Methylobacillus flagellatus KT: one gene and its partner. The protein of the gene in region 1 interacts with the protein of each later gene in a pairwise test. Links are inferred from orthologs where the notes say so. Each region holds a gene or a part of one and is shown on either strand. Other genes may lie near its edges. The genes, in order: rlmN and ftsZ.

Evidence for each region.
Region 2: the proteins of rlmN (region 1) and ftsZ interact in binary tests that used the Escherichia coli proteins (3 or more experiments, as listed by UniProt). The link is inferred for Methylobacillus flagellatus KT from one-to-one orthologs.

What each region holds. Positions count from the first base shown.
Region 1 is NC_007947.1:1,731,789-1,743,149, reverse strand. What follows is about bases 4,223-7,199. They hold rlmN (23S rRNA (adenine(2503)-C(2))-methyltransferase RlmN), read left to right. Parts: upstream 4,223-5,155; coding sequence 5,156-6,244; downstream 6,245-7,199. Other genes in these bases: MFLA_RS08305 (helix-turn-helix domain-containing protein), read left to right, coding at 6,987-7,199; pilW (type IV pilus biogenesis/stability protein PilW), read left to right, coding at 6,241-6,984; ndk (nucleoside-diphosphate kinase), read left to right, coding at 4,718-5,143; rlmB (23S rRNA (guanosine(2251)-2'-O)-methyltransferase RlmB), read left to right, coding at 4,223-4,487. Outside these bases: MFLA_RS14575 (hypothetical protein), read right to left, coding at 292-573; rnr (ribonuclease R), read left to right, coding at 1,205-3,727; more of rlmB, read left to right, coding at 3,732-4,222; more of MFLA_RS08305, read left to right, coding at 7,200-7,889; ispG (flavodoxin-dependent (E)-4-hydroxy-3-methylbut-2-enyl-diphosphate synthase), read left to right, coding at 7,893-9,179; hisS (histidine--tRNA ligase), read left to right, coding at 9,204-10,463; MFLA_RS14570 (ATP-binding cassette domain-containing protein), read left to right, coding at 10,460-11,293; MFLA_RS14565 (ATP-binding cassette domain-containing protein), read left to right, coding at 11,293-11,361.
Region 2 is NC_007947.1:2,407,429-2,418,762, forward strand. Bases 7,014-9,963 are described here. They hold ftsZ (cell division protein FtsZ), read right to left. Parts: upstream 9,096-9,963; coding sequence 7,932-9,095; downstream 7,014-7,931. Other genes in these bases: lpxC (UDP-3-O-acyl-N-acetylglucosamine deacetylase), read right to left, coding at 7,014-7,845; ftsA (cell division protein FtsA), read right to left, coding at 9,179-9,963. In the rest of the region: MFLA_RS11520 (pyrimidine 5'-nucleotidase), read left to right, coding at 1-582; nucleoid occlusion factor SlmA, read left to right, coding at 573-1,151; MFLA_RS11530 (WD40/YVTN/BNR-like repeat-containing protein), read right to left, coding at 1,198-2,286; MFLA_RS11535 (multifunctional CCA addition/repair protein), read right to left, coding at 2,405-3,640; MFLA_RS11540 (complex I NDUFA9 subunit family protein), read right to left, coding at 3,645-4,610; MFLA_RS11545 (transglycosylase SLT domain-containing protein), read right to left, coding at 4,650-6,665; MFLA_RS11550 (hypothetical protein), read right to left, coding at 6,731-6,913; more of lpxC, read right to left, coding at 6,916-7,013; more of ftsA, read right to left, coding at 9,964-10,417; MFLA_RS11570 (cell division protein FtsQ/DivIB), read right to left, coding at 10,443-11,174; MFLA_RS11575 (D-alanine--D-alanine ligase), read right to left, coding at 11,164-11,334. UniProt on the Escherichia coli protein: Essential cell division protein that forms a contractile ring structure (Z ring) at the future cell division site. The regulation of the ring assembly controls the timing and the location of cell division.

The DNA of each region.
Region 1 (11,361 bases):
TTGCTTGGGCATGAAAAAAGGCGCCAAACCGTCGTTTGCGCCTTGATTCTATTGATTTTATAGCTGTTTTGAACCACTGATTGTGGTGCGAAAGGAGAGACTCGAACTCTCACGCCTCGCGGCGCTGGAACCTAAATCCAGTGCGTCTACCAATTCCGCCACTTTCGCTTACTCTTCGGCTACTGCAGCTAATCAAAGCTTAATGCCAAGGGGAGGCGATTATAACGTAGTTTTCATGCTCAGCCAATTCATTATGGAATTGGCAATGAGGCAGTTTGTGTCCTAGGGAGGTCAATGAGTTGGTGTCGTTGAGTCATTGCATCTGAGTCTTTGTATTTTCAAGAATCTTCGCCCGAGTTCAGTCAGTTTCAGCATGGATACTTTTTCAATCTGCCAAGGATGTTCGCGGGACATGCTGGTAACAAACCATGGTTGCTTAATAAGGCCTTGCTTATAAGCATATTGAAGGCAGACGACTTCGACTTGAAACCGGGCGATGTCCTGAGGATTCGCGGCTTTCAATGTTGTTTCTCCGTTTTCTATTCTCAGTAAGGTTTGCAGAAGCTTATCCATGATGGTTCTCCCTGAGTTTATTGGGAAGCTAGAGATGGCATCTTGCTTTTGCTATTGATATGCGGAAGTGAATGGCTTTAATGCAGGACATTGCTTCGCAGTTTAGGAACGATTGCTCGATGCCGGAGTGTTGAGCCATCATAGAAAAATCCGCTCAGGCTCGGCTATAGGCAGTTTTACCAAGCTTGTGTCGGATAATTCCGACTGCGGAAAAATAAAGAGAGGGATAAGCTTCTGGCGCGAAACAGCCGTGGCAAAGTGTGATGATTGCTTGCGTTCACTTATTGCCATGTGGCAGTAGTGCATCGGGGCGGGGATAACCCATGGGTATTGAAGCTAGAGGGCAAAATAGAGAAGATATTGTCTTAGACCTGCAATGCTTTTAATGGGACAATGAGCTATGAGGATGTTCCATCAAATTTTCTTATCGCTAACCCAGCGGACAATAAAAAACCGCATCAGCTACAAAGTAAGCAATGATGCGGTTTCTAATAATTCTGTTGGTGCCCAGAAGAGGACTCGAACCTCCACAGTGTTGCCACCACTAGGACCTGAACCTAGCGCGTCTACCAATTCCGCCATCTGGGCATCGAATATCGATGAGCCGCGCATTTTATAGGAAAGCCATACTTTGTCAACGAAAAAAAAACAGATTGCAAAAACAGGTGTAAAAGAAGCCGCTCCTCAGCGCAAGCTCAAGGGCGGCCGGGCGGGTGACCCTTATGCCGAGCGGGAGCAGGAGAAATATGCCAACCCTTTACCTAGCCGGGAATTTATCTTGTCGGTGATGGAGGAGCAGGGCGTTCCCGTGACGGTGGAGGAGCTCTATCGCTTGGTTGGTGTCAAGAAATCCGAACAGGAAATTTTCTCACGCCGCCTGAGGGCGATGGAGCGTGATGGACAGATTATCCAGAACCGCAAGGGCGCCTTGTGCATTGCGGAGAAGGTGAATTTGCTGGCAGGAAGGGTGCAGGGGCATCCTGATGGTTTTGGCTTCTTCATTCCCGATGGTGGGGGAGACGATTTGTTCCTTTCCCCCCGGGAGATGGCCCAGGTGATGCATGGGGATCGCGTAATGGTGCGTCCCGCCGGTACCGACAGACGCGGCAGGCCGGAGGGGCGGATTGTCGAGGTGCTCGAGCGTGCGACCAAGACATTGGTTGGTCGGGTGATCAGCAGTCACGGGGTGACCATCGTCGCAGCGGAGGATAAGCGTGTTAACCAGGATATCCTGATTCCCTATCACCTTGATATGGGGGCGAAGGACGGGCAAGTGGTGACGGTTGAGCTGACCGAGCAGCCATCGATCCACGCCAAGCCGGTAGGAAAGGTGATCGAGATATTGGGCAATTATGCCGACCCGGGGATGGAAATCGAAATTGCCCTACGCAAGCATCATTTGCCCCATGAGTTTTCCGAAGCTGCGATCAAGCAGGCGCAGAAGTACCCTAAGAAGGTACGTGCTGCTGACTGGAAGGGGCGCATCGACTTGCGCGAGCTCCCCTTGGTGACGATTGATGGTGAAACTGCACGCGACTTCGATGATGCCGTCTACTGTGAACCTCAGGGGACAGGTTGGCGCCTGGTGGTGGCGATTGCTGATGTCAGTTTTTACGTCAGGCCGGGCGACAGTCTCGACAAGGATGCTTATGAGCGCGGTAATTCCGTTTATTTCCCGCGACGCGTGATTCCCATGCTTCCCGAGGCATTGTCCAACGGACTTTGCTCACTCAATCCCGATGTGGACAGGCTGTGCATGATCTGTGACATGCAGATCAGCAATACCGGGCGCATTAAGCAATATAAGTTTTATCCTTCCGTGATGCGCTCCAAGGCCAGGATGACTTATACCAAGGTCTTCGACATGATCAGCAATCCTGCTGGCGAGGTGGCCCGCGAGTACGATTGGCTGATGCCGCACGTGCAGCATCTATACAGGCTTTACAAAGTCATGTTGGCAGCACGCGAGAAACGTGGGGCGATCGAGTTCGAAAGCAATGAAACCTTGATGGTGTTCAACGATAACGGCAAGATCGAACGTATCGAAGCGACTTCCCGTAATGAGGCGCACAGGCTCATCGAGGAGTGTATGTTGGCTGCCAACGTCTGCGCTGCAAATTTTCTCGACAAGTGCAAGCACCCTGCCTTATACCGTGTTCACGATGGACCTACCGAAGAAAAGCTGGAAGCCTTGCGTACCTTCATGGGTGAGTTCGGCTTTACTCTGGGGGGGGGTGATACTCCGCATGCCAAGGACTATGGCAAGCTGCTGGCCCAGATCAAGGGGCGCCCGGATGAGCAGTTGTTGCAGACTGTATTGCTGCGTTCCATGCAGCAAGCTGTCTACAGTCCTGACAATATTGGCCACTTTGGTCTGGCTTATGAGGCATATACCCATTTCACTTCGCCAATCCGCCGTTATCCCGACCTGCTGATCCATCGGGCAATCAAGGCGGCCCTGAATGGCGAGGTGTACAAAGCGGGGGATTGGAATGAGCTTGGCAAGCACTGCTCCATGACCGAGCGGCGTGCCGATGATGCAACGCGGGACGTAGAAGCCTGGCTTAAGTGCTACTACATGCAGGACAAGATTGGTGAGGAGTTTGACGGCACGGTAGCGGGTGTGACCAGTTTCGGCCTGTTCGTGGCGCTGGATGGTGTCTACGTGGAAGGGCTGCTTCACGTGACTGAGTTGGGTAATGATTATTTCAATTACGACAAAGCCCGGCATGAAATGCTGGGCGAGCGGACTGGGGTCAGGTTTCGTCTCGGAGACAGGTTGCGCGTCAAGGTGAACCGCGTAGACCTTGAAACCAGCCGTATAGATTTTGGGCTTGTTGCCAGACAGGACCAGATGCAGGCATCATCCACTCCCCCAGCCCCAGCTAATCGCCGTCGTGGGAAGCCTGCCCCTGCTGCGGCGACAGTAAAAGCTGCGGCAGCGCCTGATGCGGAAAAGCCCAAGCGCCGCCAGTCTGCCACTGTCACGTCAACAGAGTTGCCGACCAAGTCCCCGGTGCAGGAGGCAGTGAAAAAGCCGAGGGCCCGCAGGGCCGATGCGACCCCGGCGCAGAAAACAACAAGGACGAGGCCGCCCCGCGCAAGCGGCGGAAAATCTCGTGCCACAGTGACAACCAAGAAGAAAGCTAGTTGATTGAATGAGTGACGTGCGTATTTTGTTTGGCTTTCATGCCGTATTGAGCCGTTTGCGCCAGCATGCGGCGAGCGTCCAGGAAGTCCTGGTCGACCAGGACAGGGTGGATGCGCGCATGAAGGATTTGTTGCAGATGGCGGAAGGCGCCAATGTACGGGTGATGCACGTGGAGCGGGCTCGCCTGGATGGCATGGCGGGCGGCAATGCTCGGCATCAGGGTGTGATTGCCCGTGTAGTGGATACCCCGATTCCCTACAAGGATATCCATGACATCCTGGAATCCGACCTGAAAGAGCCGCCATTTTTTCTAGTGCTGGATGGTGTGGAAGATCCGCATAACCTTGGTGCCTGCCTGCGGGTAGCCGATGCGATGGGGGTACATGCAGTGATTGCGCCCAAGGATCGCGCAGCAGGCCTGAATGCCACGGTACGCAAGGTGGCTTGCGGCGCCGCGGAAACTGTACCGTTTATTGCCGTGACCAATTTGGCGCGAACGCTGCGTGAACTCAAGGATGCCGGTGTGTTCATCGTGGGGGCTGCGGCAGAGGCAGATGCCGACTTACCATCTACCAATTTATCGGGCCCGCTGGCGCTGGTGCTGGGGGCGGAAGGGAGTGGTCTGCGCCGACTGACGCAGGAAACTTGCGACAGCTTGATCAGCATTCCGATGTTTGGCTCTGTTGAGAGTCTGAATGTATCGGTTGCCAGCGGTATTTGCCTGTATGAGGCACGCAGGCAGCGCATCCTGCAGCAGGCTTGACCGAGTTGGCGCAGGGCGAGTTTTTAGTGAAATCGCCAAGATGTCGTCCGCATGGTCTGTGTCGCGAGCCTGTCACTCGATCAGTTGATACTACATGCTCAGGACGGCCTGGTTTTTGCAGGCCGGGGGGCGGTAAATATTGCGTCCCAGCTTTATTTTGGGCCGCTAAAATGTTATTTTATCGGTCTTTCCGTAGTAGTTTTATCTAAATAATTATCTTTGGAGTCATCATGGCTGTTGAACGTACCCTATCCATTATCAAACCCGATGCAGTTGCGAAGAACGTGATCGGCAAGATCTATACCCGTTTTGAAGATGCCGGCCTCAAGATCATCGCTTCCAAGATGGTGCAACTGTCTCAGGCTGATGCTGAGGGTTTTTATGCAGTCCACAAGGAGCGCCCTTTCTTCAATGATCTGGTCAAGTTCATGATTTCCGGTCCAGTCGTCGTACAGGTGCTGGAAGGTGAAAATGCGGTGCTCAAGCACCGTGAGCTGATGGGCGCTACCGACCCGAAAAAAGCTGAGCCAGGTACTATCCGCGCTGACTTCGCCGATAGCATTGATGCCAATGCCGTTCATGGGTCAGACTCCCTGGAAAATGCTGCAGTCGAAATTGCCTATTTCTTTGCGCAATCCAATATTTACAGCCGCTGAGGTTGTCTCTGCATGACGGTCAATCTCCTCAATTTCAACCAGGCAGCGCTCGCAGAATATTTCCAAGGTATTGGCGAGAAGCCGTTCCGTGCCAAGCAGATGATGCGCTGGATGCATCACTTCGGCGTGAGCGATTTTGGGGAGATGACGGATATTGCCAAGGCATTGCGTGAAAAGCTGGCCAAGGAGGCTGTGGTTGCGCCTCCTTCAGTTCATCTGGAGCAAATATCGGAAGATGGGACGCGCAAGTGGTTGATTGACGTTGGGGCAGGCAATGGCGTCGAGACAGTGTTCATCCCCGAGGATGATCGCGGCACGCTTTGCGTTTCTTCGCAGGTAGGATGTGCGTTGGATTGCACATTCTGTTCTACCGGACGCCAGGGATTCAACCGTAATCTCAGCGTTTCCGAGATCATTGGTCAGTTATGGGTGGCGAACAAGGCGCTTGGTCGCGATCCCAAGGGGGACCGCATCATCAGCAATGTTGTCATGATGGGCATGGGCGAGCCGCTGGCCAATTTCGACAATGTCGTGGCAGCCATGAATATTATGCTGGACGATTCTGCTTATGGCTTGAGCCGTCGTCGCGTGACCTTGTCCACTTCTGGTATGGTGCCGGCCATGGACAGGTTGCGCGAGGAGTGTCCCGTGGCGCTGGCAGTGTCCCTTCATGCCCCCAATGATGCATTGCGTGACGAAATTGTGCCGATCAATCGCAAGTATCCCATTGCGCAGCTCATGGCGGCTTGCCAGCGTTATCTCGAAAAGGCGCCACGCGATTTTGTCACCTTCGAGTATGTGATGCTGGACGGTGTCAACGATACTGCCGAGCATGCCAGGCAATTGTTGAATATCGTTCAGGATGTGCCTTGCAAATTCAACCTGATTCCATTCAACCCTTTCCCGAATAGCGGCTACGATACCTCCAAGCCCGACAATATCCGCCGTTTTCGCGATATCCTCATGCAGGCAGGCTATGTCGTGACCACACGCAAGACCCGCGGCGAGGACATTGACGCGGCTTGTGGTCAGCTGGCTGGTAAGGTGCAGGATAAGACCAAGCGTTCGTTGCGCCGCATCAAAGTGGAGGCGGTTGCGTGAGGAAGTTCCTGGTGGGGGCTTGCTGCTTGTTGCTGATCGCTTGTGCCGCCACTGAAACCAAGCAGGATACCGAGGCAAGCCGTGAGCGCGCCCGTGTACATACCGAACTGGGTGCTGGATATTATGCCCAGAACCAGATTGCCGTGGCGTTGGAGGAATTTGAGCTTGCCGCGCAGATCAATCCTTCCTATGCGCCTGCCTATAACGGCCTTGGGCTAGTGTATGGCACATTGCGTGAAGACGAGAAGGCAGATGCAGCATTCCGCAAAGCGTTGCAGCTAGACCCGAAAAGCTCTGAAACGCGCAACAATTACGGTAGCTTTCTCTGCGCGCGCAACCGTATCGATGAATCTATCGTCCAGTTCATGGAAGCGGTCAAGAATCCGCTGTATGTCACGCCGGGCGTGGCATACATGAATGCTGGCACTTGCCTGCTACGTAAGAAGGATATTAAGCAGGCTGAGCTTTACCTGCAGCATGCCTTGCAATTGCAGCCACAATTATTTCAGGCAGGGTATCAATTGGCGGTGATTGCCCATAGTCGAGGCGAGTATGAGGCGGCGCGCGACTACCTTAAGCCTGCGTTGGAAAGTGACAGCCCAACCGCCGACATGCTTTGGCTGGGCATTAAGCTTGCTCGCGAAGCAGGCGACCGTGATAGTGAGGCCAGTTATGCTTTGCAGCTGAGGAGGAAATTTCCTCATTCCGAGCAAGCAAAACGATTATTGTCAGGACAGTAATAATGAGTGAGCAAGATTCTCCCGAGCAGGAGCTGCAGGCAGCGCCAGCCTCGATTGATCGTATCGGACCGACTCTGGTCGCCGCGCGGGAAAGTCTCGGCCTGGGGGCTGAGGATGTTGCGAATCGCCTGCGCCTCAGTCTACGCCAGGTGCAAGCACTGGAAAACGATGATTTTGCTGCATTGCCTGAAGCTGTCATCACGCGTGGGTTCATACGCAACTATGCGCGCCTGGTCAATATCGACGCAGCCCCTCTGCTGCGTGTCTACAGTCAATATGTACCTGTGCAGGACAGCCAGGCGATCAGCATCCCTTCTGCGAATATCGTGATTTCCGGCGAGGCGGGGGCGCCATGGCGGCCCTATATGTGGTTCGGGATATTGCTGGTCGTATTGATGGCTGGGTGGGTGCTGTATGTTGATTTCTATCAGGCGCATGATCCCGATACCGGATTATCGGAAGCGATAGTGGCTCCAATCTCGGATAAGGACGAATTGATTTCCGGCAAGCCTGAGGCAGAAGCGCTTGCTTCGCCTGATCCCATGCCGCCAGCACCTACAGATGAACCTGCTGCTGTTGAACAGCCGGCGGCTGTGCCAGCGACGCCATCCGCGGTTGAGATAACTCCTCCTATCGCTCAACCTGCTCTTGCATTGCCGGCGGCGGAAGATGCACGCATCAAATTTACCGTCACTGAGGCGACCTGGGTCAGCGTTTCAGATGCCAATGGTAAACAAATCATGAGTAAGACGCTTGAGCCCAATAGCGAGGAGGTCGTGACTGGCAAACCACCATTTAGGATTGTGGTTGGCAACATCCATGGCACCAAGCTGGAATACAATAACAACCCCGTTGATCTGGCGCCTTATGCCAAGGTCAATGTGGCCCGACTGACACTGGAGTAGAGCTTGGATCATCAATCTCTCAGCCGGCGCACTACCAAGACCGTCATGATCGGTCATGTTCCGGTAGGCAGTAGCGCCCCGGTAGTCGTGCAGTCCATGACCAATACCGATACCGCCGATGCTGCAGCTACGGTCCGTCAGGTGTATGAGCTTTGGCGTGCTGGCTCAGAAATCGTGCGTATTACCGTGAATTCGCCCGAGGCTGCCGCACAAGTGGGTGCCATCAGGCGTCAGCTTGACGATCTGGGGTGCAATGTTCCGTTGGTGGGTGACTTTCACTTCAATGGCCATCGTTTGCTGGCGCAATATCCTGATTGCGCCGAGGCGCTGGCGAAATATCGCATTAATCCGGGTAATGTAGGTAAGGGTTCCAAGCGGGACGAGCAGTTTTCTGCCATGATCAAGGCGGCAATCGACTACAACAAGCCTGTCCGCATCGGCGTAAACTGGGGCAGCCTGGATCAGGCCAAGATGGCGCGCATGATGGATGAAAACTCTAAGCGTGCCGCACCCTTGGCTGCGGATGCCTTGATGCGCGAAATGCTGATCCAGTCGGCATTGGAGAATGCCGCTGCAGCAGAGGAACTCGGCCTTCCCAGTGACCGCATCATTATTTCCTGCAAGGTGAGTGCGGTGCAGGACCTGATCAAAGTCTACCGCGACTTGGGTAGTCGCTGCGATTATCCATTGCACCTGGGGCTGACCGAGGCCGGCATGGGCTCCAAGGGAATCGTGGCGTCCACTGCGGCCTTGTCCGTATTGCTGCAGGATGGAATCGGCGACACCATCCGGGTATCGTTGACGCCAGAGCCTGGTGAGTCGCGGACCAAAGAAGTCGTGGTAGCGCAGGAGATCCTGCAGACCATGGGTATACGCTCATTTACTCCGCTGGTGACGGCCTGTCCAGGTTGCGGCAGGACGACTTCCACTTTCTTCCAGGAGCTCGCCCAGAAAATTCAGCACTACCTGCGCGATCAAATGCCTGTCTGGCGCAGCCAGTATCCCGGCGTGGAGAACATGAGCGTGGCCGTGATGGGCTGCGTCGTGAATGGGCCAGGCGAGTCCAAGCTTGCCAATATCGGCATCAGCCTGCCGGGGACGGGAGAGGTGCCAGTTGCTCCAGTCTATGTCGATGGGGAAAAAACTGTCACCCTCAAGGGAGAGAGAATTGCGGACGACTTCAAGGTGATCGTGGAAGAATATGTACGCGTCAATTATGCTGAGGGCGGGCGCCTCCGCCAGCAGGGCACGGGCACGGGTCTGAAGACCATCCCACTCAAGGCAATCTAGAAAACTATATTAATTCAAACATCTATGTCTGATAAGTTTCAAAGTATCAAGGGATTCTACGATATCCTGCCAGCAGATACCGCATTGTGGCAGCGGATAGAGGATAGTGCCCGGCAGGTTCTGTCTCAGTACGGCTATCGCAATATCCGGCTGCCCATTGTCGAGCCCACCGAGCTCTTTATCCGCGGAGTGGGCGAGCATACCGATATTGTCGAGAAGGAAATGTATTCCTGGGAGGATAAACTCAACGGTGACCGTCTTACCTTGCGTCCAGAAGGTACTGCCGGGTGCGTCAGGGCCGTGGTCGAGCACAGCTTGACTTACAACGGCCCGCAGCGCCTCTGGTACATGGGCCCGATGTTCCGGCATGAAAATGTACAGAAAGGCCGCCAACGCCAGTTTCACCAGATCGGTGCCGAAGCGTTTGGGTATACCGGTCCTGATGTTGATGCTGAGCAAATTTCTATGCTGGCCAGACTCTGGCGCGAGCTTGGAGTGGCGAACGAGGTCGAGCTACAGTTGAACACCATCGGCGACGCTTCGGAACGCGCTCAGTACCGCCAGGTGCTGATACGCTATTTCGAGCAGCATGAGAGTCTTCTCGATGACGACGCCAAGCGCCGTCTGTATGCCAATCCATTGCGCATCCTGGATAGTAAAAATCCTGCCATGCAGACCATGATCGAGGCAGCGCCGAAGCTGCTCGATAGCCTCGGCGAGGAAAGCCGGGCCCATTTCGACGGCGTGACCCGCCAGCTAGACCAGCTTGGCATCAAATGGACATTGAACACCCGCCTAGTGCGAGGCCTGGATTACTACAATCGCACTGTGTTCGAGTGGGTCACCAACAAACTGGGCAGTCAGGGCACGATTGCTGGCGGCGGCCGTTACGATAGCCTGGTGCAGAGCCTGGGGGGAAAGGAAACACCGGCATGCGGCTTTGGCATTGGCCTTGAGCGCGTGTTTCTGCTGATGCGGGAATGTGGCATCGAAGCGTTCCACAGCCCAGACGTCTATCTCGTCAATGTGGGCGATGCGGCCAACAAGGCAGCTTTGCCCATTGCGGAGGCCCTGCGAGACAGCGGCTTGAGCGTAAGCCTGCATGCAGGAGGCGGCAGCTTCAAGTCGCAAATGAAGAAAGCAGACCAGAGTGGTGCTCAATATGCCTTGATCTTGGGCGATGACGAAATCGCCGCGAACGAGGTTTGCCTGAAACCATTGCGTGAAAATGGTGAGCAACGCAGAATGTCCTTATCCCAGGCTATAGAGGCATTGCATACATGACCGAACTGCTGCGCATCGAGAACCTGACCATAGCCCCCAAGGCAGAGCCTGAGCGATTGCTGGTCAGTCGTGTTTCTCTTGCGCTGGAAGCCGGTGAAACGACTTGTATTGTGGGAGAGTCCGGAAGCGGAAAAAGCCTGACGGCACTTGCCATCATGGGGCTGCTCTCTGAGCAGCTGCAGCTGAAAAGCGGCGGCATCTATTTCAAGGGGCGTGATATTGCGCGCGCCGGCAATGACGAGTTGCAGAAAATTCGTGGCAGGGAAATCGGCATGATTTTCCAGGAGCCCATGACTTCGCTCAATCCGGTCCTGACTGTCGGTTACCAGATAGGCGAAAGTCTGGCCCATCATTTGAAGATGAGCGGCTCAGCTCTGAAGGCCAGGGTGGCGAGCTTGTTGCAGCAGGTGGGTATTCCCCCGGAGCGCGCCGGCAGTTATCCCGATGAGTTGTCTGGCGGTCAGCGTCAACGTGTGATGATTGCGATGAGCATTGCATGCGAGCCTGCCATGCTCATCGCAGATGAGCCTACGACCGCACTGGACGTGACGGTGCAGGCACAAATCCTCAAACTGCTGGCTGACCTCAAGGTACGCATGCACATGGGGATGCTGTTCATTACACACGATTTCGGCGTGGTGGCGGATATTGCGGACAATGTGGTCGTCATGTTCCGTGGCGAGATTGTGGAGGCGGGACCGGTACAATCGGTGCTGCAGAATCCGCAACATCCCTATACCCGCGCCTTGCTTGATTGCGTGCCGGACGCCGAGGGCAAAAAGCCGCTTAAGCCTATCGATTATGCCTGGCTAAGCACAGGAAGCGCCTGATGGATACTGTCTCCGACAACTATATTCTGCTTGCACGCGATCTCAACAAGACGTATACCCAGCGTAGC
Region 2 (11,334 bases), 680 kb from region 1 along the record:
CAGCATTACTGGCGCATCTACGGCGCCACCCTGAAAGGCCTGATGCGCCATCACCGTGTGCACCCGCACCATTTCCTGCAGACCACCCACCAGCTCGCCGGGCTGCCTCAAATGGTGCGCTCGGTCAAAAAGCTGCGACATACCTTGCAGCAACTCTCTGGCCGTAAGGTAGTATTCACTAACGCGCCGATGAGTTATGCCAAAAGAGTGTTAAAATTGCTCGCTATCGACGACTTGTTCGACCAGGTGTTCAGTGTGGAATCCTCTGGTTTCCACCCCAAACCTGCCATACGGGGATTTCAGCACCTGCTGCGAACGCTCAAGGTCAATGCCGGCGACTGCGTGCTACTCGAAGACAGCCTGCCGGCATTGATGACAGCCAAGCGACTGGGCATGAACACCATCCATGTCTCGCGCAGGCCAAAACGCCCCAGTTATGTGGATGCACGCATTTCGAGCGTGTTGGAGCTACCGCATACCTGGCTTTATAAAACGTACAACAATGCAGAGTATCGCCATCCCCCGGCGTACTGTCCCGGACTGGCTTCCTGCCTGGATCAAGAGGTAAAGAAATGGCTTTGAAACCCGGAGAACGCAAACAGCAAATCCTGGAAACCCTGGCGAAGATGCTGGAATCGCCCAAGCGCGAAAAAATCACCACCGCGTCCCTGGCCGCCAAGCTTGATGTCAGCGAAGCAGCGCTCTACCGCCACTTCCCCAGCAAGGCCCGTATGTTCGACGGGCTCATCGAATTCATCGAGCAAACCCTATTCGGCCTCATCAACAAGATCACCTCGGAAGAGGAAGAAGGCCTGCGACAAGCGCGGCGCATTGTCACCATCCTGCTGCTGTTCGCGGAAAAGAACCACGGTATGACCCGCGTGCTGATCGGCGATGCATTGGTCAACGAAGATCCTGCCCTGCAAACCCGCATCAACCAACTGTTCGACCGCATTGAATCTACCCTGAAGCAAAGCCTGCGCATTGCTGAAACCCAGACCGGCCGCAAGTTCGATCCCGAGTCCCAGGCCAACTTGCTGCTATGCTTCGTGATTGGCCGCTGGCACCAGTTTGCCAAGAGCGGCTTCAAACGCAAGCCGATGGAATATGTACAGCAGCAATTGACCTTGCTGTATGGCCTCGAAGAATAAGGTTAATTAAGCTGGCGGCGGGCTGGATTTAATGCACAAACGGCGCTCAATCTGGCCTAAAGGCGAGTATTGTTCCAGCAAATCCAACAGCCCATCCTGTACGTCCATCCGCTGTCACGTGAACAGATCTAAGCTCGTTGGATGTGCCACTCGATTGAACCGTCCACGCCTGACCTCCATTTGAGGTGGCTAGAATGATGCCGTTAAACCCGACGGCCCAACCTGAACCACCATCAGGCACAACGCTGACAGAGTGAAGTTCATGTTGGGTGCCACTGGATTGCATTTTCCAGACACCTCCACTGTCCGAAGTGGTGAGAATAGTGCCACCGAATCCCACAACCCAACCGTGGCGGCCATCAGACGTGATGCTGATTGAGTACAACTCATTTGATGTACCACTATCTTGGCGTATCCAGGTTTCTCCGCCATCTACTGTAGAGAGTATCGTACCGTTGAATCCAACTGCCCAACCTGTGCGCCCATCGGCTGTGAATGTCACAGAACGAAGCTCATTCATCGTTCCGCTTGCTTGTGGCTCCCAAGCCAGACCTCCATTGGTGGTAGCAAGAATAGTACCGCCAAACCCGACTGCCCAGCCGTGCTGCCCATCACTAGCCACACTGACTGAACGTAGCTCGTAAGGCGTGCCGCTCTCTTGCTGCACCCAGGTGGTCCCGCCATTGGAGGTGGTGAGTATGGCTCCACCGAAGCCGACTGCCCACCCCTGTCGACCATCACGGCTAATACTCACTGAGTTTAGCTCGCTAAAGGTACCACTGTCCTGTGCCACCCAGGTTTCCCCTCCATTGGAGGTAGCGAGTATCGTTCCGCCGAAACCCACTGCAAATCCGTGCTGCCCATCACTAGCAAAACTGACTGAGCGTAGCTCATGGGACGTGCCACTGTCTTGCTGCATCCAGATCTGTTCTGCGTAGGCGCCCACTGCAATGGACATTGCGAAGAAGCTCATGAGCAATATTGCGATGCCCCGAAAAATCGCACCAAATTGAGCAACACTCACATTGAACTCCATCGCTAATGCCTCCATCAAGCACCATTTTTCCCAGATCAATTGGCAGCCGGATTTAGGTAAGCAGCACTTACCAACTGCATTCACCAGCGTGATAGTCACAAGTCAATCATGCCTGAGTCATATTGATACGAGTGCTAGCATCAGCCACGACTGAGCATCCCTTTCCAGCTCCGTCTCTGAGCAACCCAATTTCTTTGCAGCAGGGATGTACCTTCAATCATCCAACAGCTTCCTTAAGCGGAAACCGGTATGCGGCTTCCATTGCCGCAACCCGGGCGGAAAATACAGCTTCCTTGATCGCGTCCGGACTACTTTGCTCACGGGCAATTGCGCCAGCATCCACTGTCCTTACAAGTTGCAATATCTCCAGCAATAGTGGGAACAATGGCAATGCCTGTTGCTCGAAGCCAGTCCGCCCGCGGGCATCCGCCTCGCAGGCGGACAGAAAATCACGGAATCGTCCCGGCTGCCGCAGTGCATCGGTTTCCTGCAGGAAACGCAGGACAGTGGCCGCCTTCATCTCGCCGACCTGATGCACCTTGCCGTGGTGCTTTGCTACCAGCAAGGCCAGATCCTTGCAATCATTTGGTACACGCAAGCGCTTCACCAGGGACTGCAGCAGCTCCACGCTACGCTCTTCATGGCCAATGTGTCGTGGCAGGATATGGGCTGGCGTAGTTCCCTTGCCCAGATCATGAGTCAACGCGGCAAAGCGAACCGGCAGGCTGAATCCCGCACGAGCGGCATAGTCAATGACCAACATGACGTGGACGCCGGTATCGATTTCAGGGTGGTATTTGGCCGTCTGCGGTACGCCAAACAATCTGTCCAGTTCGGGTAACAGCCTCTTCAGCGCACCGCAGGCCCGCAATACTTCAAACATGCGGCTGGGCCGCTGCTCCATCAAGCCCTTGGCCAGCTCCTGCCAGACGCGCTCCGGCACCAGGGCGTCGACTTCGCCATCTTCCACCATATGCCGCATCAGCGTCATGGTTTCGTCTGCTACACTGAATTCGACAAACCTGGCCGCAAAGCGTGCAACGCGCAAGATGCGCACCGGGTCTTCACAGAAGGCGGGACTGACATGGCGCAGCACCTTGGCATGCAGATCGGCGACCCCATGGTAGGGATCGATCAAATTTCCGTGCTCATCCTCAGCAATCGCATTAATGGTAAGATCCCGTCGCGCCAGGTCCTGCTCCAGCGTCACTTCTGGATCTGCATGAACCTGGAACCCTTTGTAACCTTTGCCAGTCTTGCGTTCAGTACGCGCCAAGGCGTACTCCTCATGAGTAACCGGGTGGAGGAACACTGGAAAATCCTTACCCACCGGCCTGTAGCCCAATTGCACCATCGCCTCTGGCGTACTGCCGACCACGACATGGTCCCGATCCTTGACTGGCAAGCCCAGCAACCTGTCCCGAACAGCGCCACCGACCGTATAAATGCGCATGAATCTAACGCCTGCTGAACGTACGTCCAGCCAGGCTGCGAAAACGCTCATAAGCACTGCGCGGCGTTTCTCCGGCAATATACTCGGGAGCTATCGCTTCCAGTGAAGCCAGGGAATGTCCAAAGAACTCGGAAATTGGCCCATCACATACGCTATCCACTTCCATGCTCAGCAGATTGTCACGCGTCATCAGCTTGAATGGCATCAGCTCAAGCGCATAGGCCTGATAGTAGGACAGCTTGTCGTTCAAGCTGACAATGCGGCGCTTCTTTCCTAGCAAGAGGGCCGTAAGCTCAATCAACTGCTTGAGGGTGTATACCTGCGGCCCGCCAAGATCGATGCTGCGGCCATAAGTGCTGACATTTTCCAGCGCTGTCAGGAACACATAAGCCACATCCTCTACCCAGATGGGCTGGAACTTCGCGTTTGGCTTGGCAACCGCAACGACTGGCATCATATTGACAACATTGGCCAACATGCTGAGGAAGTGGTCGCCCCGGCCAAAAATGACCGAGGGACGGAATACCGTCACCTGCAACTCATCTGCCCGCCGGAGCACAGCCTGTTCCCCGGCCGCCTTGGAGCGAAGATAGGCGCTTTTAGCATCGGCACTGGCCTTCAGCGCACTCATGTGCAACAGGCGAGGCACGCCCTGTTTGCAGCAGATATCGGCAATCCTGGTCGCCAGGTCGACATGGATGGACTCGAATGTCGCGTTTCCGCTCTCGTGCAGAATGCCTGCCAGGTTGATGACAGCATCCTGGCCATGGAGCTGTCCGGATAACGAGGCCTCGTTGAAGACGTCGCACTCTGTCACCTGCACGTTCGGGAGCAGGATCAAGTGCTTGCTGCTCTCACGCCTGCGTGTCAGCACCTTGACATCATAGCCGGCGGTGCTGAGCCTATGCACGAGGGCGCTACCGACAAAGCCCGAGCCACCGACGACACATATTTGCCTGACACGTTGCATATTGAATATTTTCCTTGCTGCTATCTGCCAAGGACAGGCTTAATCCTGTTCCGGATTGACTGGTGATCCCACGCCTGGTACGACCCCCAGCCGCTGCTTGAGCGTCTGTGACTGAGTCCCCAGTTGATGGGAATAATAGATGGAGTTGCTGAGTACTTTCTTGACGTAGTCACGCGTTTCACTGAAGGGAATGGTTTCAGCATACACCGCTCCCTCCAGTGGCTGATCCGAAGCCCAGCGTTTTGGCCTGCCTGGACCAGCATTGTAGGCTGCAGTCGCCATCAGAGGCTGTTGGTCCATCCTATCCATGGTATAGCGCAGGTAATGGGTGCCAAACTTCAGGTTGGTATCGAGCTGGTTAATCATGGCAGGCTTGTAGTCTCTCATGCCCATGCGCTTGGCAATCCACTTGGCGGTTTCAGGCATGACCTGCATCAAGCCGGATGCGCCGACCACAGACTTGGCCCAGCTGACAAACCGGCTTTCCTGGCGAATCAGGCCATAAACCCAGGCTTCGTCCAATGCATTGTCCGCCACATATCCCTGCATCAGGTCTCGATAAGGAGTAGGGTAGCGCAAGGCGAAATCGTGCAACAACTTGGTGCGGTCAGCCGTATTGATGGCAATGTCGTACCAACCTTCACGGAACGCCACCTCGGCAGCGGCGATCAACTGCTTGTCATCGAAGTCGCGACTGGCAAATCGCCATTCCTCGCGTGACTCCCAGCGCATTTCCAGCCGGCGTAGTGCCAAGGCACGCTGTATGCCAGGGTTATCCAATACGGCCCGCACCTCATCGGCACTTGCACGGTAGCGCTCAGGCGCCGCGCCTAATGCATCGCCCATCTCCTCTTCCGCCAGCAATCCATAGTAAGTATTTTCCTTGGCCAGTTTGACCAAGATCAAATTGGCCGCGACGATCTGCTTTTGTTCTTTGAGTGCCCGGGCTTTCCAATACTGCCAAACCTGTTCTGCCTGCAGGGATTCCGGCATGGCGGCAATCGCTTCCTGCAATGCCTTCCAATCGCCTGCCCGCATGGCAGCCCTGGCTTTCCATTCCCGCTGATCATTGTCCAGGACCACATTCCCGGCTCTCTGGAAATAGGTCAATGCGGCGGGATCATGTTTGCGTGCGGCATGGAGGGCAAAGCGCCCCCAGAAATAGTCGCGGTCCGCCACGTCGAAATTGCCGTGTATCTTTTCCCACAAATCCAGCACCAATGCAGGCTGGCTACGGCTCAGTCGTTCCAGGGCGTAAAGATTGAGCTCTCTTCCCAGGCGACTCTTGAAGCTGATCTGGCGATTTTCCAGGACTTTCTGTGGGTTCTGGTAAACCCGGTCCAAGAGCTTGAGATTGTTCTTGTCGATGCCCGGCAGACGCTGCAGCACAGACTTGGCCACAGTGATCCTTGAGCCTTGCAACAGCAAACGGGTCCTTGCCCAGATATCCTCTTCCCGCAGAACGCCGCCCTTCTGCAGCCGGTCAAACACGGCATCGCAATTGGCAGGCAGTTCATTGCCCGTCATCCATAGGGCCTTGCCTGCATTGACGGCAGACTCCAGGCCCTGCTGGATGCCGCCGTCTGCCGCATAGCAGTTCACCGCCATATCCTCGCGCTGGAGCTTGGGATATTCTTCAAAGAATGTTTCCCAATCTTGGCGTCTCGCCAATACTTTCAACCATTCGCCGCGCAGGCGATCCGCGAAGGGCGCATCCTTGTATTGATCGAGGAACTGCCTCACGGACTGGTTGCTTGCCTGATTCAACTCCAGCAAGAAACGCCAATAATCGGTGTAGGGAGCGAGAATATAATGCTGCGCATGCAGGTTTCGCGAAGCAGTGGTGAGTGCATTGAGGTTGCGGGCATTATAGGCTGCGCGCGCGCTCAGGAAGACATCGTCAGGACCGGCGGCATGCCCGGAGCCATTTCCCAACAGGAGCCCTGCCACCATCAGGAATGAGGCACACGCCATCCTGCACACTTCTACCCATTTGGTTTTGCCTGTACGACGCAAGCCACTTGCCTGCGCGATGCCCACCTTACTCAATTGCATTGTAATGTACCCAATGGTGCTCTCGTAGCACAACCATCCAGAGAGAGCTGCTGCCAATCAGCAATCTAGTAAAGAATGATGCGGCCCATTGAAATCACCAAGGCCACGACCATCAGCATGACCAGCGTGAATTTGGTCAACTGCCAGGTGAACTTGAGATAGCGCTTGTCGCCGGATATAAAATAAATGCCCAGCGAGACAGCAACCGAAATCAAGCCCAGTACCAGCAGGATTCGTAATACCAGCATGGCTAGACGTATTGTAATGCCGGCGGCAGACCAATGGGATTCCGAAAGGCGCCGGGCGCCTCCTCGATCTTGGCAAAGGTGGCGTATTCCCATGCATCGCCATCGGCCAATAGTGCCCGCAGCAGTTGATTATTCATGTAATGCCCCGCTTTGTAGGCGCTGAAAGCACCAATCAAGGGGTGGCCCAATACGTATAGGTCGCCAATGGCGTCCAGCATCTTGTGCTTGACGAACTCGTCGTCATAGCGCAATCCATCGCTGTTCAGTACGCGAAACTCGTCCAGCACGATCGCATTATCCAGGCTACCGCCCCGGGCAAGGCCCATGGAACGCAGCGCCTCCACCTCATGCATGAATCCGAAGGTGCGCGCACGACTGATTTCCTTGATATAGGAGTTATCAGCAAAATCAATCGTGATGCGCTGTCCGGTGTGCTCCACGGCAGGATGGTTGAAATCAATCGTGAAATCGAGCTTGAAGCCAAAATAGGGATCGAAACGTACCCATTTGTCGCCTTCGCGGTACTCAACGGTTTTCTTGATGCGGATGAATTTCTTCATCGCATCCTGTTCGACGATGCCGGCCTGTTGCAGAAGGAAGACAAAAGGCCCGGCACTGCCATCCATGATAGGGACTTCACCCGCATTGAGCTCAATACGGATGTTGTCTATCCCCAACCCTGCCAGGGCAGACATCAGGTGCTCAATCGTGGCAACCCGGGCACCGTTGCACTCCAGGGCGGAACACAACTTGGTATCGGTCACGAGATGAGGTTGTACCTTGAATTCCGCAGTATCGGGCAGATCGATCCTGCGGAATACAATGCCGGTATCAGGTGCCGCCGGGCGCAAGGTCAGGGTCACCTTGTCGCCGGAATGCAAACCAACGCCGGTGGCGCTTATTTCTTTTTTCAGTGTTCTTTGTTTAAGCACTGCTGCCCCTCTCGCGAGAGCCCTCATTCATATGATTGCCATATTGTAGCACGCAACGCTACCCGACCTGGTCGGGCAAGCCCGCTTCAGTCAGCCTGCTTGCGCAGGAATGCAGGAATATCATATTCCTCCACGCCCGACATCTTCATGGCTTCAACCTGCGCACGACGGCCATTCGAACTGAATACGGCAGGACTGTCATCATCCGTACCACCCATATACATCGGCTGGTTGGTGGTACCATCGCGCACCTGCGTCATCACACGCAATTCGGGCTTCTGCTGGCGACGAGACGCCACACCGTTCAACCCGGTTGCTACCATGGTGACACGCAAGCCATCGCCGATAGACTCATCGAACACATTGCCCACGATCACCGTGGCATCCTCAGCCGTGAACTCCTTGATCGTGTTCATCACGTCATAGTACTCCTTCATCTTGAAGGAAGTGCTTGCAGTGATGTTGACCAGCACGCCACGCGCATTGGCGAGGTTGACGTCTTCCAGCAGAGGGCTTGCCACTGCCTGTTCAGCTGCGATGCGGGCGCGCTCGCTGCCGGTGGCAGTCGCGGAACCCATCATCGCCATGCCCATTTCGGACATGACGGTACGCACGTCGGCAAAGTCGACATTGACCATGCCAGGGCAATTGATGATCTCGGCAATACCGGATACCGCATTGTGCAATACGTCGTTGGCCGCTTGGAACGCCTCCAGGAAGGGTACGTCTTCACCCAGCACCTGCATGAGCTTCTCATTCGGGATGATAATAAGAGAATCGACATGCTTAGAAAGTTCTTCCAGCCCCTCCTGTGCGACCTTGGTACGTTTGCCTTCAAAAGCGAACGGCTTGGTCACCACCGCCACGGTGAGGATGCCCATTTCCTTGGCGACTTCCGCGATGATGGGCGCTGCGCCGGTGCCGGTGCCTCCCCCCATGCCTGCGGTGATGAACAGCATGTCTGCACCATCGATCACCTCAGCGATGCGATCGCGGTCTTCCAAAGCGGCCTCGCGGCCGATCTCCGGACGCGCACCTGCACCCAGGCCCTTGGTGATGTCAGTGCCAATCTGCAACACGGTCTTGGCTTGGCTCTTCTTCAGTGCCTGCATGTCGGTATTGGCGCAAATGAACTCCACGCCGCCGACCTCTTTTTCAATCATGTGAGCCACTGCGTTGCCGCCGCAACCACCCACGCCTATCACTTTGATCACGGCCTCTTGTGAGTCCCTGTCCATAATCTCAAACATGTTAAATCCCTCCTAAGTTACGTCTGCCTAAACTCGAAAAAAGCACTATTGCTTACCAACAATCGCTTAAAATCAATGTACTACTAGAAATTACCCTGAAACCAACTCTTCATCCGGCTCAATACCTGGCTGAAGGAATTGGATTCCATCTGTCCCTGAAGCTGACGTTCCACTTGCTGCTGGCCCATCAGCACCAGTCCCACCCCGGTGGCATAACGCGGATTGCCTACCACCTCGGACAAACCTCCCACATTGCGCGGCATGCCAAGACGAACCGGCATGTGGAAAATCTCTTCACCCAGCTCCACCATCCCCTTCATGAGAGAGGAGCCGCCAGTAATCACGATGCCGGAGGCGATCATTTCCTCCATGCCGCTACGGCGCAGCTCGCCGAGCACGAATTCGTACAGCTCGACCACGCGGGGCTCGATCACCTCGGCCAGGGTCTGTACTGACAACTGGCGCGGGTCGCGGCCATCGACACCCGGCACTTCCACTACTTCGCGGGCATCGGCCAGCTGGCGCAAGGCGCAGCCATGCTTGATCTTGATCTCTTCCGCCGATTGGGTGGGTGTACGGAATGCCACTGCGACATCGTTGGTGATCTGGTCGCCAGCAATCGGCACCACGGCCGTATGGCGGATCGCGCCCTGCTTGAACACGGCGATGTCGGTCGTGCCGCCGCCTATATCCACCAGGCAGACGCCGAGCTCCTTTTCGTCTTCAGTCAATACTGCGAGACTGGAAGCCAGCGGCTGCAGAATGAGATCGCTGACCTCCAGGCCGCAGCGCTTGATGCACTTGACGATGTTTTGCGCGGCAGAAACCGCGCCAGTGACGATATGCACCTTGACCTCAAGCTTCATGCCGCTCATGCCCAAGGGTTCGCGCACATCCTCCTGGCCATCAATAATGAACTCTTGCGTCAGGATATGCAGGATCTGCTGATCTGACGGCAGGGCAATCGCACGTGCGGTTTCGATCACGCGGTCCACATCCATCTGCGTTACTTCGGCATCCTTGATCTTCACCATGCCGTGCGAGTTGAGGCTCTTGATATGGCTGCCAGCAATGCCGGTGTAAACGGTGCTGATCTTGCAATCCGCCATGAGCTCGGCCTCCTCCAGCGCGCGCTGTATGGCCTGTACCGTGGAGTCGATATTCACCACGACGCCCTTCTTCAGGCCGCGCGAGGTGTTCTGGCCCAGGCCGATCACCTTGAGGCTGCCGTCTACCTGCAACTCGGCCACGATCGCCACGATCTTCGAGGTGCCTATATCCAGCCCGACGATCAGATTCTTATCTTCCCGGACCCTGCTCATTTATTTCTCCAATTTTCCATGTTTCTCAGGCTGCTCCTGTCTTGCGTTTTGGCGTCAACCCCTCGGGCTTGCGCACGGCAAAGCCATTGGGATAGCGCAAATCGGCGTAGCTGATCGCCACTTTCAGCCCGCCTAATGTCTGTTTGTACACGCTGGCAAATTTCTGCAATCGTGTTTCCATCTGCTCCCGCCCCAGTTCGACCACCATGCCGGTATTGGTCCTGATCTGCCAGGCGCGCCGCGGTGTCAGCGCCAGCTGGACAATATGCATGCCGGTGCCCTCTGCCAGTATCCGGCTGTAGATACCATATTGCTTTGCCACCTCGGCCACGCCGTCTCCGGGTCCGTAAAACACGGGCAGGTCGCTGTCCGAGGCCGCATGGAACAGCTCTCCGTAACTGTTCACCAGCGCGATATTGCCCCAGCGCGCCAGCTCCCGGTGCTCCTCAATCACGACTTCCAGGCGGTCGGGCCAGCGTTTCCGTACGCTGACCTTGCGTGCCCACGGCAGCTTCTGGAAAGCATCGCGCGCTTTCGCCACGTCGACCGTGAAGAAGTTGCCCTGCAAATGCCGGTCCGCAATCAGCTTGATCTGCTCGCGTGTGACATGCTCCAGCTTGCCATTCACCCGGACTTCCCTTAGCGGGAAAATCGGCAGATGAACCACCACATACACCAGCCCGTACAAGAACATCACTGCCGCCAGCGCATTGAGCAGGTTCGCGATCCAGTTGAGGACCCGCGGCTTATCCCACATGCGCAAGCTCCAATATGCTCAATACCAGCTCGTCAAAGCCAAGCCCGACCGCCTTGGCCCCCATGGGCACCAGGCTGTGGTCAGTCATGCCGGGTGAAGTATTCACTTCAAGGAAGTAATGGCGTCCGGCCTCATCCATGAGGAAATCCACTCGCCCCCA